DNA from 2 places in the Ornithinimicrobium sufpigmenti genome. Region 1 is predicted to be linked to the other one. Evidence: predicted binding sites of a transcription regulator. Region 1 holds the regulator's gene; the other holds the start of a gene.
What was found. Region 1 encodes HrcA, which represses chaperone genes, less so after heat shock. Its sites were predicted from a motif close to TTNGCACTCGNNNNNNNCGAGTGCNAA; they were not measured.
Positions count from the first base shown of each region.

Region 2: a site for HrcA is predicted at 1,962-1,988, ahead of groES (co-chaperone GroES). Genes of this name have one in related genera too.

Region 1 covers NZ_CP036403.1:2,594,533-2,598,722, reverse strand. The annotation lists gene fumC (class II fumarate hydratase) at 1-925, shown strand, start outside; gene hrcA (heat-inducible transcriptional repressor HrcA) at 1,175-2,200, shown strand; gene dnaJ (molecular chaperone DnaJ) at 2,356-3,483, shown strand; gene ESZ52_RS11880 (16S rRNA (uracil(1498)-N(3))-methyltransferase) at 3,483-4,190, shown strand, end outside.
Region 2 covers NZ_CP036403.1:2,940,288-2,944,477, forward strand. The annotation lists gene groL (chaperonin GroEL) at 1-1,395, opposite strand, end outside; gene groES (co-chaperone GroES) at 1,504-1,800, opposite strand; gene ESZ52_RS13500 (phospholipase D-like domain-containing protein) at 2,032-3,300, opposite strand; gene ESZ52_RS13505 (THUMP-like domain-containing protein) at 3,368-4,190, shown strand, end outside.

The DNA.
Region 1 (4,190 bases):
GCTCGAGGGGGACGTGACCCTGCTGCGGGACACGCTGGCCGCCAAGGCGGAGGAGTTCGCCGGGGTCGTCAAGGTCGGCCGCACCCACCTTCAGGACGCGACCCCGATCACCCTGGGGCAGGAGATCGGTGGCTGGGTGGCCCAGATCGACTACGCGATGCGCGAGGTGCGGCACGCCGGGGACGGCCTGCGGGAGCTGGCGATCGGCGGCACCGCCGTCGGCACCGGGCTCAACGCTCACCCCCGCTTCGGTGACCTGGCCGCGCAGAAGATGGGGGAGGAGGCCGGCTTCGAGCTGGTGTCCGCGGAGAACAAGTTCGCTGCGCTGTCGGCCCACGACGCCCTCGTGCAGACCTCCGCCGCCCTGCGCACCCTGGCCGGCGCCCTGATGAAGATGGCCAACGACGTGCGCTGGCTGGCCTCCGGCCCCCGTAACGGCATCGGCGAGCTGGTCATCCCCGAGAACGAGCCGGGGTCGAGCATCATGCCGGGCAAGGTCAACCCCACCCAGTCCGAGGCCCTCACCATGGTCGCCACCCGGGTCTTCGGCAACGACGCCACTGTCGCCTTCGCCGGCACCCAGGGCAACTTCCAGCTCAACGTCTACAAGCCGGTCATGGTCCACGCCGTGCTGGAGAGCATCCGGCTCATCGGCGACGGCTGCCGTGCGTTCAACGACGGCTGCGCCGTGGGCCTGGAGCCCGACAACGCCACGATCGAGGCCAACCTGGCCAGCAACCTCATGCAGGTCACCGCGCTCAACCCGCACATCGGCTACGACAAGGCCGCAGCGATCGCCAAGCACGCCCACAAGGAGGGCCTGACCCTGCGCGAGTCCGCGATCGCCTCGGGTCACCTGTCCGAGGAGGAGTTCGACGCCTGGGTCGTGCCGATCGACATGACCCACCCCCGCCAGGTCGACTGAGTCTCGCCCTCCCCCGACCGGGCGCACGGTTCTCCCGGTCGGGCCCCGACCGGGCGCACGGTTCTCCCGGGCTGGCCCCGACCGGGCGCACGGTTTGCCCGCCCATGGGCGGACCGCGTCGTTGGTCGGTGCGAAACGTGCGCTTGGTCGGTGAGGAGCGTGCGCTCGGTCGAGGGGAGGTTCGGTTTGCGTGCCCCGGGTAGACTTGGCACTCAGGTATGCAGAGTGCCAGCGGCGGAGGGAGGAGCCATGAGCGAGGAGCGTCGTCTGGAGGTGCTGCGGGCGATCGTGCAGGACTACGTGCGCACCTCCGAGCCGGTCGGGTCCAAGGCCCTGCTGGAGCGCCATCAGCTCGGGGTCTCGGCCGCGACCGTGCGCAACGACATGGCGGCGCTGGAGGACGAGGGCCTTATCACGGCACCGCACACCAGCGCCGGACGGATCCCCACCGACGCCGGCTACCGGCTCTTCGTGGACCGGCTGCAGCAGGTCAAGCCGATGAGCAAGGCCGAGCGCGCGGCCATCGAGCGCTTCCTGGAGGGTGCGGTGGACCTGGACGACGTCGTCGCCCGCACCACCCGGCTCCTGGCGGGCCTGACCCAGCAGGTCGCCGTCATGCAGTACCCGAGCCTGACCCGGTCCACCGTGCGGCACATCGAGCTGGTCCCGGTCGGCGGGACCCGCCTCATGGTCGTGCTCATCGTCAACACCGGCCGCGTCGAGCAGCGCATGGTGGAGACCGGTCGCGACCTGGGCGTCGAGGCCGAGCTGGTCGCAGGGCTGCGCAACCTGGTCAACGAGCAGGCCGTCGGCCAGCCGCTGACCGCTGTGCCGGCGCGGTTGGCCGCGGTGACCGAGCGGATGCCGCCCGAGGACCGGCCGCTCGCCGACGCGGTCGCGCGAGCCCTGGCCGACGCCACCGAGGAGAGCACCGAGGAGCGGGTCGTGCTGGCCGGCACCGCCAACCTGGCCCGGGTCGGCAGCGACTTCCCGACCACCCTGTCCCAGGTCCTGGAGGCGCTGGAGGAGCACGTGGTGCTGCTGCGGCTGCTCCAGGCCGTGCCCACGATCACCGAGGGCGACGGCGACACGGTCGCCGTCTCGATCGGGACCGAGAACCCGTACGCGCCGCTGCGCACCACCTCTGTCATCGCCACCGCCTACGGTGGTGCCGGGAACCTGGGCGTCGTGGGGCCCACCCGTATGGACTACGGCCAGGCCATGGTCGCCGTCCGCGCGGTGGCGCACTACGTCGCCGAGATCCTGGACGGGTGAGGGATCTCACGGCATACCTGCCGCGCCCCCGTCGTTGGACCAACGTCACCCCGTCGCGCCGACCGGCGCACCAGCACCTGAGCACCACCTGAGCACCACCTGAAGACCACCTGCCGAACCCATCCGACCGCGACCAGCTGAGGACGCCCCACGCCGTGAACGACTACTACGCCGATCTTGGAGTGCCGCGCGAGGCCACTCCCGAGGAGATCAAGAAGGCCTACCGCCGCAAGGCCCGTCAGCTCCACCCGGACGTCAACCCCGGGGCGGACGCCGAGGCCGAGTTCAAGCGGGTCAGCCAGGCCTACGACGTCCTCGGCGACCCGACCAAGCGCGCCTCCTACGACCGGGGTCAGGACCCCTACGGCGGCGCCACCGGCGGGTTCGGCCAGGGCTTCACCTTCAGCGACATCATGGACGCCTTCTTCGGCGGCACCGCAGCCGGCACCCGGGGCCCGCGGGCCCGGGTTCAGCGCGGTCACGACGCCCTAGTCCGGCTGGACATCGACCTGCCCACCGCCGTCTTCGGTGGGGAGGAGACCCTGTACATCGACACGGCCGTGCTGTGCCAGACCTGCACCGGCTCGGGCGCGCAGCCGGACTCCGGCACCCGCACCTGCCAGGTCTGCGTCGGCCGCGGCGAGGTGCAGCAGGTCCAACGCTCGTTCCTGGGTCAGGTGATGACCTCCCGCCCGTGCCAGGCCTGCCGCGGCTACGGCGACGTGATCGAGCACCCGTGCTTCGACTGCTCGGGCGAGGGACGGGTCCGCACCCGCCGCGACCTGACGTTGAGGGTGCCGGCCGGGGTGGACACGGGCACCCGGATCCAGCTCAGCGGTGAGGGCGAGGTCGGACCGTACGGCGGGGAGCCGGGGGACCTGTATGTCGAGATCGCGGTCGAGCCGCACGAGACCTACCAGCGGCGGGGCGACGACCTGCACGGAACGCTGGAGGTCCCCATGACGGCGGCTGCGCTCGGCGCCAGCCTGCCCGTGGAGACCCTCGACGGCCTGGAGGAGATCGACCTCGCCCCGGGCACCCAGCCCGGCGAGACCATCACGCTGCCCGGTCTGGGGGTCACCCACCTGCGCGGCCAGGGCCGCGGCGACCTCGTCCTGCACCTGGACGTCAAGGTCCCCACCCGCCTCACCGACGAGCAGCGCGAGCTGCTGGTCCAGCTGGCCGAGAGCCGGGACGAGACCCGTCCCACGGGTCGCATGGGTGCCAACGGCGCCGGCCACGGCCGCAAGAGCAAGCTCTGGGACGCCCTGAGGGGCAGGTGATGACCGCGCCCCTGTTCCTCGTGCCGGTCGGCAGTCTCGACGCCGACGACGAGGGTGGGCCGGGCACCCTGCGGCTGGACGGCCCCGAGGGACGTCATGCCGCCGACGTGCAACGTCTCGGCGTCGGCGAGGGGGTCCTCGTCTCCGACGGTCGGGGTCGCGCCGCGTCCTGCACCGTCACTGCCGCCGACCAGGGAGCCCTCCAGCTCGCGGTCGACTCGCTGTGGACGGTCCCGGAGCCGCAGCCCCGCCTCGTCCTGGTGCAGGCGCTGGCGAAGGGGGACCGCGACCTGATGGCCGTCGAGGCCGCGACCGAGCTGGACGTCGACGAGGTGGTCCCATGGCAGGCCGACCGCTCGATCGTGCGCTGGCGGGCCGAGCGGGCCCAGAAGGCCCACCGCAAGTGGGAGCAGACCGTGCAGGCGGCGACCAAGCAGTCCCGCCGCGTCCGCGTGCCGGTCGTCGCCGACCTGGCGACCCGGGGTGAGCTGGTGCGGCGCGTCGCCGAGTCGGCGCTCACCCTCGTCCTGCACGAGGAGGCCGACGAACCGCTGGCCCAGGTGGCCCTGCCCGAACAGGGAGAGGTGCTGGTCGTCGTCGGCCCCGAGGGTGGGATCGCGCCGGAGGAGCTGGCCGCGCTCACCACGGCAGGTGCCCGACCGGTCCGCCTGGGCCGGACCGTCCTGCGCGCCTCCAGCGCCGGGCCG
Region 2 (4,190 bases), 350 kb from region 1:
CTTGGTGGTGGCCACGTAGCCCTGGAGGCCGGCGTTCTCGGCGATCCAGCGCAGCGGCTCCTGCGCGGCCTTGCGGACGATGGTCGCGCCCACGGCCTCGTCACCGGACAGGCCGAGCTCGTCGGCGGCACCGGCGGCGTGGATGAGGGCGGAGCCGCCACCGGCGACGATGCCCTCCTCGATCGCGGCGCGGGTCGCGGAGACGGCGTCCTCGATCCGGTGCTTCTTCTCCTTCAGCTCGACCTCGGTGTGGGCGCCCACCTTGATGACGCACACGCCACCGGCCAGCTTGGCGATCCGCTCCTGCAGCTTCTCCCGGTCCCAGTCGGAGTCGGTCGAGGCTGCCTCGGCCTGCAGCTGGGCGACGCGGTCGGTGACGGCCTGGTGGTCGCCACCGCCCTCGACGATGGTCGTGGCGTCCTTGGTGGAGACCACGCGGCGGGCGGTGCCCAGCAGGTCCAGGTCGGCGGTCTCCAGGGACAGCCCGACCTCCTCGGTGATGACCTGGCCACCGGTGAGGATGGCCATGTCCTGCATCATCGCCTTACGGCGGTCACCGAAGCCCGGGGCCTTGACGGCGACCGCGTTGAAGGTGCCGCGGATCTTGTTGACCACGAGCGTCGACAGGGCCTCGCCCTCGATGTCCTCGGCCACGATCACCAGGGGCTTGCCGGCGCCGACGACCTTCTCCAGCAGCGGCAGCAGGTCGGAGACCTTGGAGATCTTGCCCTGGTGGAGCAGCACGTAGGCGTCCTCCAGGACGGCCTCCATGCGCTCGGTGTCGGTGACGAAGTAGGGCGAGAGGTAGCCCTTGTCGAACTGCATACCCTCGGTGAACTCCAGCTCCATCGCCGTGGTGGAGGACTCCTCCACGGTGATGACGCCGTCCTTGCCGACCTTGTCGAAGGCGTCGCCGATCAGCTCGCCGACCGTGGGGTCCTGGGCGGACAGCCCGGCCACCTGGGCGATCTCGTCGCGGCCCTCGATCTCGCGGGCGGTCTCCAGAAGGCGGTCGGAGATGGCGTTCACGGCCTGGTCCATGCCGCGCTTGAGCGCGGCCGGGCCGGCGCCGGCGGCCACGTTGCGCAGGCCTTCCTTGACCATGGCCTGGGCCAGGACGGTCGCGGTGGTGGTGCCGTCACCGGCGATGTCGTTGGTCTTGGTGGCGACCTCCTTGGCCAGCTGGGCACCCAGGTTCTCGTAGGGGTCCTCCAGCTCGACCTCGCGGGCGATCGTCACACCGTCGTTGGTGATGGTGGGCGCGCCCCACTTCTTGTCGAGGACGACGTTGCGGCCCTTGGGGCCCAGCGTCACCTTGACCGCGTTGGCCAGGGCGTCGACGCCCCGCTCCAACGCCTTGCGGGCGTCGTCGTTGAACTGCAGCTGCTTCGCCATCGGCGCACAGCTCCTTTCGGTGGTATGTGGTCGGTCATGCGAGCGCCCCGCCTCACCGCGCCGCACGGGCGGGTGTGGCGGGGCGGCTCACAGAAATTTCAGAGCGGGTCAGCCGACGATCGCGAGCACGTCACGCGCGCTCAGGATCAGGTACTCGGTGCCGCCGTGCTTGACCTCGGTGCCGCCGTACTTGGAGTAGATGACGCGGTCGCCGACCTTGACATCCATGGGGACACGCTCGTCGCCGTCCTCGTTCCAGCGGCCGGGACCGACCGCCAGGACCTCGCCCTCCTGGGGCTTCTCCTTGGCGGTGTCCGGGATGACCAGGCCGGAGGCGGTGGTCTGCTCGGCCTCGACGGCCTGGACGACGATGCGGTCCTCGAGCGGCTTGATGGAAACCGACACGGTTACCTTCCCTTTCGTGGTCCGGCCGATGGTGTCCACCGGCCGGTGTGGTCGTTGCGGGTGCCACTCCCCGCTGGCGCCTACCGCCGTCGCGGGGATCGGTCGGCGCTCGCGGCTGGCACTTGCGTGCCTTGAGTGCTAAGTCGAATCTAGGCCGACGGTTAGCACTCGGTCAAGCCGAGTGCCAACACGCCGGGGCTTTGGCCGACCGCGACGACCGAGCGCGACGACTCAGAGCATGACCTGCAACGGGCGAAGGAACCGCTCCACGCCCTTGCGGTACCAGGCACGCTGCCGCCACTGCTCCAGCGTCACCTCGTCGCAGTTCTCCAGGTCGGTGACGAAGATCTGCTCCATCAGCGAGGCCTGGTCCGGGTCGATGATCTCCAGGTTGATCTCGTAGTTCCCCTGGAGCGAGAGCCGGTCGATGTTGGCGGTGCCGATGGTCGACCACTGCCCGTCCACCGTCATCGTCTTGGCGTGCACCATGACGTCGCGGTAGTGGAACAGGCGCACCCCGCCCTCGAGCAGGTCGTCGAAATAGGCCTGGGCGACCAGGTCGGCCAGCACGTGGTTGGACCGCTCGGGCAGGATCACCCGCACGTCCACCCCGCGGCCCGCAGCCGCGAGCACGGCGTTCTTGATCTCGGGGTCGGGGATGAAGTAGCCCTGGGTGATCCAGACCCGCTGAGCCGCGCGGTCGATCGCCTCCAGGTAGAGGCCGCGCACCGGGTAGATGACTCGGCTGGGCTCGTTGCGCGCCGCGTGGATGGTGCTGTTCCACCGCTGGATGCCGCTGTCCGGAAGCTCGGGCAGGCGGGCCCGCGGGCCGCGGTGCCGGTTCCAGAAGTCCACGAAGGCGTTCTGCAGCTCCCATACCGCGAGGCCGGTCACCCGGAGGTGGGTGTCCCGCCAGCTCTCGGCATACAGAGATCCGATGTTGTAACCACCCACGAAACCGACCCGGCCGTCCACCACGAGGATCTTGCGGTGGTCGCGGCCGGTGCTGCGGATGTCGATGATCGGGATGGCGGTGCGCATCACCGGGAAAGGCATCACGTGGATGCTGTCCGGGAAGCTCTTGAACTCCCTCGGCACGACGAGGTTGGCGAAGCCGTCGTAGACGATGCAGACCAGCACCCCGCGCTCTGCCGCCCGCAGGACGGCGTCCTTCAACGCCTGTCCCACCTCGTCGCCCTTCCACATGTAGGAGGCGAGGTAGACGAAGTCCCGGGCCTCGTCGATGGCCTTGACCATGTCGTCGTAGAGGTGCCGGCCGAAGGTGTACGTCTTCAGCTCGTTACCGTCGACGTCCGCGATGCGCGGCGGGTGCTCGGGCACCTTGTCCTCCGCATAGTCCCGCTGCTTGCGGAGCGCGTCCGCCACCATGATCGCTGCCCCCAGCGTCACCTGCCCTGCCACCGTGACGCCCGCCGTCACCAGGGCGAGCTTGCGGCCGCGCCGTAAGAGTTTGTGCACGTCGGGCGAGAGCAGCGGCATACCGCCCAATCTAGTCGGTCGGTCGGCCGGCGCCATGCTCGCACCGGCCTGACCCGACAATGGTGGGGTGGAGCGTCCGGACACAGAGCTGCTGATCCGCCTGGCCGAGGGCGAGGGCGCGGACCTCCTCGCCTCGCTGCCGCCCTACGACGAGGACGCGGCCTTGGCCCTCGGCACCCGGCTGCGGGCCGAGGGGCACGAACCTGCGCTGGTGGCCGCGGCGCTGACCCAGTCGCGGCTCCGGGCTGCGGCCCGCCCACGGCTCGGCCCGCTCGCGGACCGGCTGCTGCTGACCCAGGACGGCCTCGAGCAGGCGACCCGGCCAGCAGTCGCCGCACGCCGCGCCCTGCGATGGCGTGCCACCGGCGTCGCGCATGTCTGGGACCTGGGCTGCGGGCTCGGGCTGGATGCACGCGGGCTGGCCGAGGCTGGCCTGCAGGTGACGGCGGTCGAGAGCGACCCTGCTGTGTCGGTCGCGGCCCGCGCGAACCTGGCGGACCTGGCCGGTGTCGAGGTCCGGGTGGGAGATGCGACCAGGGTGTCTGTCGGTCCGGATGACGGGGCCTTCCTGGACCCGGCGCGCCGCACCCCCGGGGTGGCCGACGTGCGGGGGCGGACCCGGCGGGTGTTCCGGCTTGAGGAGCTCTCACCGTCGTGGACGGTGGTGCAGCAGGTCGCGGTGGACGCCGCCGCCACCGGAGCCAAGCTCTCCCCCGGCTTCCCGCACGCCCACCTCCCAGCCGGCACCGAGGCCGAGTGGGTCTCCGTCGACGGCAGCGTCGTCGAGTGCGCAGTCTGGTGGCGGGCAGCGGTCCGCAACGCTGGGCGGCGGGCGGTGGTCGGCACGACGGACCCCTTCGGTGAGGTGCGCTGGGTTGAGGTCGATGCTC